One region of the Bacillus sp. AFS053548 genome, then DNA from elsewhere that is predicted to be linked to it. Evidence: riboswitches for the same ligand, from Rfam matches in the RefSeq annotation. Region 1 holds a riboswitch; each other region holds the start of a gene.
What was found. A riboswitch is a leader RNA that binds a small molecule or an ion and turns the genes downstream of it on or off. The one in region 1 is predicted to bind S-adenosylmethionine.

Region 1 (4,294 bases):
GATCATTTGTTTACAAAGGATGAATTAACAAATTACTTATACAAAATGCTAGAAATTTATTATCCTTTTGCAAAATGGAAATACGATCATATTGAGTTAAGGAATGAGACAATAAAAGAATTAAATTTTCCTTTTCCTTCTTTCAGAAAAGGTCAAAGAAAGTTAGCTGGTGCGGTATATCAAACGATTCAGGAAGGTAATAATTTATTTGCAGTTGCACCAACCGGAATAGGAAAAACAGTTTCTACTATTTTTCCAACTGTTAAAAGTATAGGTGAGAATAGTATAAATCGAATGTTTTACTTAACTTCTAAGACGATTACTAGGACTGTTGCTGAAGAAGCGTTTAAGCGCATGACAGATCAAGGACTTTGTATGAAGTGTACGACGATTACAGCAAAAGATAAAATCTGTTTTAAAGAAAAGACGATGTGTCAGAAAGAATATTGTGAATTTGCCAATGGTTATTATGACCGGATAAATGAGGCTGTTCTTGATATTCTTTCATCAGAAAAAGCGCTAACTAGGGAGAAAATAGAAGAATATGCACGGAAACATACAGTCTGTCCTTTTGAATACTCATTAGATTTATTAAATTCTTCAGATGCTATTATTTGTGATGTAAATTATATTTTTGATCCACGAGTATCGTTAAAACGATTATTTGATGAACATAAACGAAGTTCAGTTTTATTAATTGATGAAGCTCATAATCTTGTTGATCGTGCAAGAGAAATGTATTCTGCAAGTCTATTCAAATCTAAATTTTTAGAGTTGAAAAATAGATATAAAAATTTAAAAGATGAACTTTATGCCATAATAAATGAAATAAATAAGCGATTTATTGAATTAAGAAAGAAATGGAAGGACGTTGTAACCCCAGTTTCAAAGGAAATTGATGAGGATTTATTGGAACTTCTACATACATTTAATGAAATCGTCGAAATAAAATTACAGGAAATGGAAGAGGACGAAAATAAACAACTTCTTCTTGATACTTATTTTGAGTCACTCAACTTCGTCAAAATCGCAGAGTTTTTTGATGAAAATTATGTATGCTATTATGAACTTTATAAAAGTGAAGTTCATTTAAAATTATTTTGCCTTGATCCATCTAAAGTAGTAAATGACGTTATAAAAAGATTTCGCTCAATTATTTATTTCTCAGCTACTTTAACTCCAATACAATATTTTCAAGATATGCTTGGTGATCAAAGTCGCGATTATACAATTTCAATCGATTCTCCTTTTCATAGGGAGCAACTGGAAATAACAATTGACCCTCTATCAACTCGATACCAAGATCGTGAAAGAAATTTAGAAAGATTAATTGATTCGGTTTATAAAGAAATTACGAAAAGAAAAGGTAATTATTTAGTCTTTTATCCGTCATATCAATATTTAATTCAAAGTGTTGATTTATTTAAAGAAAAATACCCTAACATAAAAACAATCGTTCAAGAAAATGGTATGTCTGAAATTGAACGAGAAGAGTTCCTTTTAATGTTTGATAGTTTAAATGAGGAAACGTTAGTTGGCTTTGCTGTGTTAGGTGGAATATTTTCTGAAGGGATCGATTTAAAGGGTGATCGATTAAATGGTGTCGTAGTAGTTGGTGTAGGATTGCCGCAGATTTGTTTAGAAAGAAATATTTTAAAGGAGCATTTTAATTCGGTTGGAAAAAATGGGTATTATTATGCATATGTCTTTCCGGGTATGAATAAAGTAATGCAAGCGGGTGGAAGAGTTATTCGCTCTGAATCAGATGAAGGGACTTTATTACTAATTGATGATCGATATAAGAGCACACTTTATCAAAGTTTATTACCTGTTGAATGGAAATGAAAAGCCAATAATGAAATAACGAAAAAAAATGATTGATAATTATCAGAGTTTTTAATATACTTATGAATATAATTTAATAATCTTATCAAGAGCGGTGGAGGGACTGGCCCGACGAAACCCGGCAACTCTAGTGAAAACTAGAAAGTGCTAAATCCTGCAGGTGAAAAACCTGGAAGATAAGAGCGATATGTATATTTTGCGGACATAACCACTTCTTATTTTTTAAGAAGTGGTTTTTTAATTGACTAAAATGGGGGATTTATAATGACTAACACAAAAGAGGCTTTAAACACGAATAAAAAATCGATTGAAACAGTAGCTGTACATGGAAGCAAAGGTTATGATCCATTAACTGGTGCGATTAGTTATCCAATTTATCAATCTGCTACATTTAAGCATGCAGGACTTCATCAATCGACTGGATATGATTATGCAAGATTACAAAATCCAACTCGAGAAGAAGTCGAAAATACTGTGGCTAAATTAGAAAGTGCAAATTATGGTGTTGCATTTTCAACAGGTAATGCAGCCGTTACTGCAGTATTAAGCTTATTTAAAAAAGGTGACCACCTAATTGTTTCAGATGATTTATATGGTGGTACATATCGTTTATTCGAAGAAATTTATTCGCCATATGGACTAGAGCATAATTTTGTTGATACGACTGAAATTGAAAATATTCTTGATGCACTTAAACCGAACACAAAAGGAATTTTTATTGAAACACCATCAAATCCAATGATGAAAGTAACAGATTTAAAAAGAGTAGTAGAGATTGCAAAAGAACGAGATATTATTGTGATCGTTGATAATACATTTTTAACACCTTATTTCTTTAGACCAATTGAATTAGGGGCAGATGTTGTTGTTCATAGTGGAACAAAGTATTTAGGTGGCCATAATGATACACTTGCTGGTTTTGTCGTGACAAATTCAGAATATACGAATGAACGAATTCGTTATTATCAAAAATCAACAGGTGCAACATTAGCTCCATTTGACTCTTGGTTAATCCTAAGAGGAATTAAAACATTACATTTACGTATGGAATACAGTCAAAAAAATGCGATTGTACTTGCGAAATTTTTAGAAAATCATCCAAATGTTACTGAAGTGTATTATGTAGGGTTACCATCGCATAAAGGGTATTCAATTATTAAAGAACAAGCAACTGGATTTGGTGCAATGATTTCATTTAAAGTGAAAGATTTAAGTTTGGTTGAACAGGTTCTAGGAACCGTAAAAGTCATTACATTCGCAGAAAGTTTAGGTGGAGTTGAATCATTAATTACGTATCCACATACGCAAACTCATTCAGAAATGCCAGAGGAATTTAAAAGAAAGCTTGGTCTAGATGACCATACACTTCGATTATCTGTTGGTATTGAACATATTGATGATTTATTAAATGACTTAGAAAATGCATTGGGGTGATGAGAATGCAATTTGGAACGAAATTAATTCATAACGGAAATGAAATAGATCAGGCAACAGGCGCATTAAGTATTCCGATTTATCAAACTTCAACATTTCATCAATTTGATATAGAGAATTTTGGTAAGTACGATTATGCAAGAAGTGGAAACCCAACAAGAGAAGCATTAGAAAATACAATTGCAAAATTAGAAAATGGTGTGCGTGGTTTTGCGTTTTCATCTGGGATGGCTGCAATTTCATCAGTATTGTCTTTGTTCTCAGCTGGAGATCATATAGTCATTTGTGAAGATGTGTATGGAGGAACATTTAGAATAGCGACAAAAGTATTAAATCGTTTCGGAATCGATTTTACTTTTGTTGACGCTTCGAATTTACAAGAGATTAAAGCCGGAATAAAGCCTAATACAAAAGGACTTTATTTAGAAACACCGTCAAACCCTCTTTTGAAAATTACTGATTTAAGTAGTGCAATAAAAATTGCAAAAGAAAATGACATACTTGTCATTGTAGATAATAGTTTTTTATCACCTTATTTACAAAGACCATTAGATTTAGGAGCTGATATTGTCGTTCATAGTGCAACAAAATTTATTGCCGGTCATAGCGATGTAATCGGAGGGTTAGCGGTCGTAAATTCGGAAGAACTTGCAAATGATTTATACACGATCCAAAATTCATTCGGTGCTATTTTAGGTCCACAAGACTGTTGGCTAACATTAAGAGGATTAAAGACCTTAAAAGTTCGTATGGATGCATTTGAACAAACTGCATCAAAATTAGCAAACTGGCTTTTAGAACAAGAAGAAGTTGAGGATGTATATTATCCTGGACTAAAAGATCATCCTGGTCATGATGTTCATTTTGAGCAAGCTACTGGAGGAGGAGCAGTCCTTTCATTTACACTAAAAACGATTGAACAAACAACAAGTTTCCTACAATCAGTCGAAAACGTTGCTGTTGCAGTTTCACTAGGTGGAGTTGAAACAATTGTTTCCTATCCTGTAAAGATGTC
Region 2 (4,294 bases), on a different contig from region 1:
ATGATCATTCTTAATATGTGGAAGAAATTCATTTGCAAGAGTAGGGATATGCGCATAATTTTTTATAATTGGAATTGTAATTTCTGCATTTTCTTCCCATAGTCCTAATGCTTTAATAATTTCGATACCAGAAAAAGATAACTCATCTTGATATGGAAAATCCTTTGTTATAAAGTTATTTGCTAAAGTGTGTACATGAAGAACGCATTTTGCATTAGTGTGTTGATAAATTAGACGATGTAAAATGGCTTCAGCTGAAGGTTTTTTTGATTCATCCCAAACAGATTGGTCAAATTCATTAACGAGTAAAAAATCGTCATAAGTATGTTTAGTTTTATCTTTACCACTAGTTGTAACTAAAAAGTTTAAAGGCTCCTCATTTACTTTAATTGATAAATTTCCGCTAGTTCCTAAAAACCAATCTCGATCAGCTAGTACTTTTTTTACTTCGCGTATTTCATCATAATGCTTGAAAAAGTCCTTCATACTAACACCTCCTTCTCTAATGAAGCTCGAATATCATAGAAATTTTCAAAAGGAATGAAATGTAAAGATAGTTCTTCACATTTATCTTTTAAGAAATCTCGAGCAAAAATTAAATTGGCTTCTTTTGCAATTTGTAAGTCAGTAATTGAATCGCCAATGACAATGATAAAATCATTTGATTCACTAAACTTTCTTTTAACAGATGGTTTACACATTCCACAATCATTCGTACAGTTTTCATCACAAGAGTGATCCCAATGAATTTTTACAGTTTGACCTGTAAAGTCAGTACGATTACATAAGATATCTGAAGATGGAAGATAATTCGCTAAAATTGGATGAACGAAAAAATCTAGTCCGCCACTTACAACTTTTAACTCATATTGTTGAGCGCTTACAAATTGAATAAAATCGCTAAAACCATATCGAATGACAGTACGATCAATTACAAAATCGGTCATTTCTTGTTTTTTCGTTGAAGGAATCGTAGCAAACATTTTCTCTACGCCTTCTCGAATTGATATATTGCCATTTAATACTTCACTTGTTAATTCACTTACTGAAGGTGGAGCAAATTCTTTAATTAAATTAACGATATTGTCTCCCTCAGTAATTGTTCCATCAAAATCACAAAAAATCTTTATTGCCATTGTTGTTTACCCCCAAAGTTGTAATGCTTTTTGTAGTGATGTATTTGGAAGTGCGTAGTCTTTTAGCTCAACTCCAGACAATGTTGCTGAAATTGCTTCTCTAAATGCATTACCTCCACCGATTGGTCCATCCGGATGACCATGAACACCGCCGCCAGCGTTGATGACTTGCTCAATTCCAAAATCTTGAATTAATTGAGGCACTAGTCCTGGGTGAATTCCAGCAGAAGGGACTGGGAAAGTCTCTTTTAATCCATTTGATACTGTTAAATTTTCAGCGATTTTTAAAGCTGTCTCTTTTTGTAATGCAACTGATCCATATGGTGAAGGGAATAGACTAAAATCTGCACCAGCAATTCGTAAAAGTTTCCCTAGTAATAATCCTGCGTCAATTCCATAAATTGGTGATGATGTAAACGCCCCCGATACAGCAGGATGAGCCATAATTGGAATATTAATTGATGGATCTTCTGCCAAATCTTGAAGGACATCAATTCCATACGAGAACACATTTAATAAAAACACATCAGCACCAGCTTCTGCAGCACGTAATGCTTTTTCTTTTAAATCATATGTACGGCCAGTTAAATTCACCGCATATAATGTTTTGTGTCCTGTTTTCTCATAAACTTGGTTCAAAATATTTTTTCCGTGAGTGACGCGATCCGTAATAGATGTAATCGTGTCAAAAAGAATCTCGTCATCTTTAATTAAATCAACGCCACCTAAAGCTTGCTTTTTTAATTCCTCTGAAATGTATCTAATATCTCTGCCGATAATTGATTTGAAAATGCTCATTAATAAAGGTCGATCATATACATCCAATTTCTCTCGAATGCCTTTAATACCAAATTTTGGACCCGGAAAAAGATTTAAAATGTCGTCAGTAAAATTTAAATCAATTAGTTTAATTTCACCATCAAGGGATAGCTTACCGAAAACGGTTGTTAAAATAGCTGGAAGATCAGCTGAAAAATTTAAGCTAGGATAATAGATTTCAATAATCCCTTTTGTCGGTTTATACCCTAAAAAGTTAACGATATTCTCTTCGCAATCTAATTCATGAACTGAAAGAACTTTGCCTTTATGCTTTTGTAATTGTATTTGATCATTTTGAGGTAAAGACGTCCAAGAACCAACCGTTAAACCTAGTGCGATTGACTCTGCCTTTTTTTCTAAATGATGATTTTTATCATAAACTTGGTAAGTTGCTATTACTCCACTCATCTCAAAACCTCCAAAAAGTTTTAATCAAACAAAAAACCTCTCCACTAAGGAGAGGTTTACCTACACCTTATCTGTCAGCAAATGCTGCGAGAATTAGCACCGTACTAGTTAACTAGCCGGTTGCCGGGTTTCATCGGGCTCGGTCCCTCCACCTACTCTGAATAAAGTAATATTTAATTTTGAATTCTTAATCTAATCGCATTATTTCATGAACAATCGCAATTGTCAAACATTAAATTTTGAAAATATTTCAATCTCTTTTAATCTAGCAACTGCTTCCTTCAATCGATCAGCATCTGATAATAGCCCGACTCTTACATAACCTTCACCATATTCTCCAAATCCATTTCCTGGAGCGACTGCGATATGAGCCTTTTCAAGTAATAGATCAGCAAATTCCTGTGAAGTAAAACCAGATGGAATTTTTAACCATGCAAAAAACGAGCCTGCTGGTGCAGTTACTTCCCATCCAATTTCGTGACAGCCGCTAATAAATACATTTCTACGTTCTTCATAAAGTGCCAATAGTTGTTTGACACTTTCTTGAGATTCAGTAAGCGCAACAGCGGCAGCTTCTTGAACAGCAGGGAAGATGCTAACGTAAAGATGATCCTGTAATAGATTAATTGCAGAAATAACCTCTTTATTTCCAACTGCAAAACCAATTCTCCAACCAGCCATATTATACGTTTTAGAAAGGGTATAAATTTCAATCCCGCACTCCTTTGCCCCAGGCGTTTGAAGATAACTTAAAGGTTTTTTGCCGTCAAAACCAAATGCGCCGTAAGCAAAATCATGACAAACTGTAATCTGATTATTTTTTGCAAGCTCAACTGTTTCTTTAAAAAATTCTTCAGTTGCTATAGCACCTGTGGGATTATTTGGATAATTGATAAATAATATTTTACTAGCACCTAAAACATCCTGAGGAATTGATTTATAATCTGGTAAAAATTGATTTTCTTCAAGTAATGGAAGCATATATGGGACTGTTTTTGAAAGAGATATACCCGATAAATAGTCTGGATAGCCTGGGTCAGGAACTAAAATTGTATCCCCTGCGTCACATAAACAAAGTGGTAGCTCAACTAATCCAGCTTTTCCACCGAATAAGATAGCTACTTCTTCCTCTGGGTCTAAATCAACATCATACTCTCGTTTATAAAATTCTACAACAGCATTTTTAAGAGAGCTCATTCCTCTAAACGGAGAATAACGATGAGTTAAAGGGTTTTCAACAGACTTTTGTAATGCTTTTATAATATGGTCGGGTGTAGGTTGATCAGGATTTCCTTGACCAAGATTAATTACATCATGACCATTACTTATTGACTGATTCACTTTTTGGACTAGTGAAGCAAAAAATTGTTTTGGTAAATTGTTTAATAGTTTACTATGATTCAAGTTAATCACTCCAAAAATATAATAAAATTAATTTGAATAGATCGTTTCTTAATCGAATGATTTTCATGAACGACTGTTGCAATAACTTTCACCATCATATATGCTCGATTTAAAAATGTCTATAAAATTTAGAATAGGGTGAATAAATTGTGATTAAAATTGCGTGTATTCAATCTGACGTTATTTTAGGTGAATCAAAGTCTAATTTAGAGAAAATGAAAACTCAAATAAACGAAGCTGTTAAAGAAAATGTCCGTATAATCGTATTACCGGAATTATGGACAACAGGCTATTGTCTGGAAGAAATTGGTTTGCACACAGATGAACAAGAAGCGGTTATTTCTGAACTTCAGTCAATCGCAAAATCAAAAAACGTAATTTTGATTGCTGGTTCGTTCCCAATTGCAAGAGAAAAAGGTGTAACGAATACGTTAATTGTTATTAACAGTACTGGTGAATTAGTAAAAACATATGATAAAGTTCACTTATTCCAGTTAATGAACGAGCATCACTATCTACAATCAGGT
Region 3 (4,294 bases), on a different contig from region 1:
ATATACATCTTTACCCGACGCTTCAACAGCTTGCTTTGCAATCCTTGCTGCAATTTCATTTAATTCAATATCTAAATGCTGTAAATTATAATCGGATAATACAATATTTGTTGCTCCAAAAGTGTTCGTTTCGATTATGTCAGACCCAGCAAATATATACTCCTCATGAATTTCTTGTATAACATCTGGTCTTGTAACAACTAAATATTCATTACAGCCCTCGTATTCTTCTCCACCAAAGTCATCTGCTGTTAAGTTTCTTTGCTGGATCATCGTTCCCATTGCTCCATCAAGAAGTAATATTTTTTCTTTTAATGCTACGTCTAAAGTTTTCATAGTTGAATCTCCTCTTTATTGCTGCTTTTAGTAAATTGAATTAAGTCCTGAGTTATTTCATACTTCAAAAATGGAGTGATAAAATAAATGCCGTTAAATTTATCCTTAATATAATCAATAAGCTCTTTTGCAATTTTTTTACCTTCATCAACTGCTCTCTCTGGTTCAACTGATGAAATTCTGTTTCTTACCTCTTCGGATAAAGTAATTCCTGGAACTTCATAATGAATAAAATCAGCATTCTTCTTACTAACAAGTGGCATAATTCCAATAAAAATTGGCTGTTTAATATGACGTGTTGCCTCATATAACTTATCAATCGTTTCAAAATCATAAATTGGCTGAGTTAAAAAATAATCTGCTCCCGCTTCAACCTTTTTCTCAAGCCTTTTAATTGCGGCATCAAATTTTCGAACATTCGGGTTAAAAGCAGCTGCAACAGAAAACCTCGTTCCATTTCCTAAACTTTTACCGGAATAAAGCCTACCATCGTTCATTTCCTTAATCATTCGAATTAGTTCAAGTGAGGCTACATCATATACTGAAGTTGCACCCGGAAAATCTCCTACCCTTGCTGGATCACCTGTTATAGCAAGAACTTCATTTAATCCTAATGTTGATAGCCCCATTAAATGAGATTGAAGTCCAATCATATTACGATCTCTACAAGTTAAATGCGTCAAAACTGGAACATCCAATCTTTGAAGCAGTGAGGCCATCGCCACGTTCGAAATTCTAGGTGAAGCTAGTGGATTATCTGCTAGCGTAATTGCATCAGCCCCTGCGCTATGTAATGCTTTCGCCCCTTCAAAAAACTTTCTAGTTTGTAATGTTTTTGGCGGATCTAGTTCTGCAATGATCGTCGTTCTCTTTTTTGCCTTTTCTGCTAAAGTTTCATTCTTTTGTTCTTCTTGCTTAGGGATTGTAATTTTAATTGTTCTGTTTTTCACTTCTTTTTTTGTAACAGGCTGTAAAATTTCAATCTTACTTCGTAAAGCAGCGATATGAGCTGGTGTAGTACCACAACATCCACCGATTAGTCTTACACCTTGTTCAATAAATGGTTTTGCCATATCTTCAAAATATTCTGGATTCGATTTGTATACGTATTTTCCCTCATTGTATAGCGGTAATCCTGAATTAGGAAATGCCGATAAGTAACCATTTGTTGGTAATGAAACGGTATTTAATGACTCCAACATATGAAGTGGTCCTAGATGACAATTGATTCCAACAACATCTGCACCCAAATCGATTAAATTAGGAAGAATTTTTTCAATATATTGGCCACTTTGCATGATGCCAATTTCTTGTAGTGTTACTTGCGCAATAATTGGTAAATCCGTTCTTCCTCTTAATAGATTTACAGCATCATATAATTCATTTTCATCATAAAATGTTTCAAGCATGATACCATCTACGCCTTCTTCTAGTAACGCTGAAGCTTGCTCAAGTAGCATCATCTCTCGTTCTAAAGGTGTCGTAAAAGTAGAACCTACATATTTCATTCCACCTATACCACCAATTACTAAAGCTCTTCCTTTTGAAGCCGCTCTAGCATTTCTAACAGCCATTTGATTAATTTGCTTAACCAGCTTTTCCAAACCATATTGTCTCAGTTTTCCAGCATTCGCACCGTACGAATTTGTTTGAATCACTTCTGCGCCAGCATCTATATATTGTTCATGTATATGAATGATTCGATCACGCTCAGTAATATTCAGTTCTTCAAAACAACTGTGAAGTCCGCCAGAATACAAAAGCGTTCCCATTGCACCATCACCTAAAACAATTCCATCTTTTAACTTTTCCAATAAGCCCATTCAATCACTTCCCGTTTATATAAAATAAAAAACGTCATTCTCTCAAAAAAAATGAGAGAATGACGTTTAAGTACAGATCACGCCTTATCTCTCATGTTTTAAACATGCTGGATTTAGCACTTTTTAGCTTTCGCTAAAGTTGCCGGGTTTCAAAGGGCCAGTCCCTCCACCACTCTCGATAAGGATTATTTAGTTATATTTAATATAAATCAGTTTACTATATTTATATGATAAAGAAAAGACATTTATGGAAAGATTTCCAAAAATAAATTTATTTTGTTTACATAATAGTATTATTTAACTATTTTTATAGTGTGCTAGTGCTAATAGCGGATAAATTTCATTATAGCTATGATAGTGAATATAAAACTGACCAGGTAATCCTAATCCAGTTGGATAAGTTAATGATTTATTTGTTAATTCACTTTGAGTAGTTAAAAATTTAATCGCTTTTCTAATTACTTCATCTTCTTTATTACGAATTAAAAGTAATGTATCAACTGCCCACGCTGTTTGACTAGGTGTACTATATTTTAATGGAATATATTTATTTTTTACAGGTGCAAGACCTGATTCACCCCAACCTCCATCTTCATTTTGAATACTAACTAACCATTTCTCCGCTTTTTTAATTGCCTCATGATTTTTAGGAATTCCCACGGCTCGAAGACCAGTAATCGCTGCCCAAGTCCCATAAATATAACAAATACCCCATCTACCATACCAACTACCATTTGTTTTTTGGTTTTTTAAAAGCCAATTAACCGCCTTTTTCACAATCGGATCATCGTTTGAAATCGTCGTATAGTGTCCAATAAATTCTAATATTCGTCCAGTTAAATCTGGAGTAGAAGGATCGATGATTGCATCTTTTGCATTTTCAATTGGTAAAAATGTTAACCACTTATTTGTTACATTTTTTTCGAATGCTCCCCATCCACCATCGTCATTTTGAAGTCCAAGTAAAAAATGAACTCCCTTCAACCAACTTTCATGAATTGTGGATTGATCCAAAGCACTTCTTGCAAGCGCCCTTAAAACTGCTCCTGTATCATCATTATCTGGGATAAAAGAATTAACATCAGAAAAACCCCAACCGCCAGGACTTAAGTTTTTAGCATGAACCTTCCAGTCACCATTCATATTTTGTTGTTTCTTTATCAGGTATTTTATTGATTTCGAAACAATCGGATCACTTACCTGGTGACCAGCTTCTTGAATTGCATATGACAATAATGCAGTATCCCAAACTTTTGATGGCGAATTTTGAATATGAAGTCCCGCTTCAGTATTGGCTGCATATGAAAGAAGTCCTTGTAGAGCATTTTGAATGACAGATGAAGCTGCTTCATAGCCTAAAGCCATTAAAGCATAAATCATATAAAATGTAGAACTAGCATAGCTAAAAAAAGTTCCATTTGTTTCAATACGATCCAGAATAAATCTTTCAGCCTTTTCATATCCTTTCTGGTGAAAATAGAGAGGATATGAAGCTAGCTTCTTACCTTCTTCAAGTAAAAATTGATAAAAACTTCCTCGCTCTTCGTAAAACCATTCTACCTCACTAGTTTCCAGAAGATGATCGATAGTTAGATCCTCATCCAATTTCACTTTAAATCGCTTATTTATACAAAGAATCATTGGAACTAAATGAACTCGAGCATAATTACTTAGATCAAATAAACTTAACGGCATTTTATCCGGTAGCAAAAAATAACTCATTGGAAAGTAAAATAATTTAGGATATTCAATCAAACCATGAGTAGCTAGAATCATTTTTAACATAAAATGCGTTTTTTTAATTCCACCGTTTTCACGTATAAATTTTTCAGCTTTCTTCATACTTGAATGTTCTTTTGAATACTTTTTTGAGATTAATAGAGCTATGTAAGCTTGTACTGTTGCATTTATGTTTCCATCTTTTTCATCTTCGTATAATTTCCAAGCTCCATTAGGATGTTGAAGATTGATGATACGATCGATAATCCCATCAATCACCTTTTGATTTTTGTATTCAAGATCATTCAATAATAAAATCATAAAACTATCCGTTATTATTGAACCTTCAAAACAAAATTCCCAAGAACCATCTTCATCTTGTTTTGCTCTTAGCCGTTTGATCCGCTCTTCAATAT

Region 2: it holds a riboswitch for S-adenosylmethionine, as region 1 does, so the genes downstream of both, CN946_RS07525 (2,3-diketo-5-methylthiopentyl-1-phosphate enolase) here and CN946_RS13580 (trans-sulfuration enzyme family protein) in region 1, are expected to answer to the same signal.
Region 3: it holds a riboswitch for S-adenosylmethionine, as region 1 does, so the genes downstream of both, CN946_RS01245 (bifunctional homocysteine S-methyltransferase/methylenetetrahydrofolate reductase) here and CN946_RS13580 (trans-sulfuration enzyme family protein) in region 1, are expected to answer to the same signal.

What each region holds. Positions count from the first base shown of each region.
Region 1 is NZ_NUHI01000026.1:12,778-17,071, reverse strand. Features, by position in the region: gene CN946_RS13585 (ATP-dependent DNA helicase) at 1-1,845, shown strand, start outside; SAM riboswitch class I at 1,925-2,028, shown strand; gene CN946_RS13580 (trans-sulfuration enzyme family protein) at 2,110-3,279, shown strand; gene CN946_RS13575 (trans-sulfuration enzyme family protein) at 3,285-4,294, shown strand, end outside.
Region 2 is NZ_NUHI01000014.1:46,917-51,210, forward strand. Features, by position in the region: gene CN946_RS07515 (methylthioribulose 1-phosphate dehydratase) at 1-486, opposite strand, end outside; gene CN946_RS07520 (2-hydroxy-3-keto-5-methylthiopentenyl-1-phosphate phosphatase) at 483-1,136, opposite strand; gene CN946_RS07525 (2,3-diketo-5-methylthiopentyl-1-phosphate enolase) at 1,143-2,363, opposite strand; SAM riboswitch class I at 2,428-2,531, opposite strand; gene CN946_RS07530 (aminotransferase class I/II-fold pyridoxal phosphate-dependent enzyme) at 2,589-3,773, opposite strand; gene CN946_RS07535 (carbon-nitrogen family hydrolase) at 3,920-4,294, shown strand, end outside.
Region 3 is NZ_NUHI01000003.1:91,678-95,971, reverse strand. Features, by position in the region: gene metH (methionine synthase) at 1-336, opposite strand, end outside; gene CN946_RS01245 (bifunctional homocysteine S-methyltransferase/methylenetetrahydrofolate reductase) at 333-2,159, opposite strand; SAM riboswitch class I at 2,241-2,344, opposite strand; gene CN946_RS01240 (terpene cyclase/mutase family protein) at 2,457-4,294, opposite strand, start outside.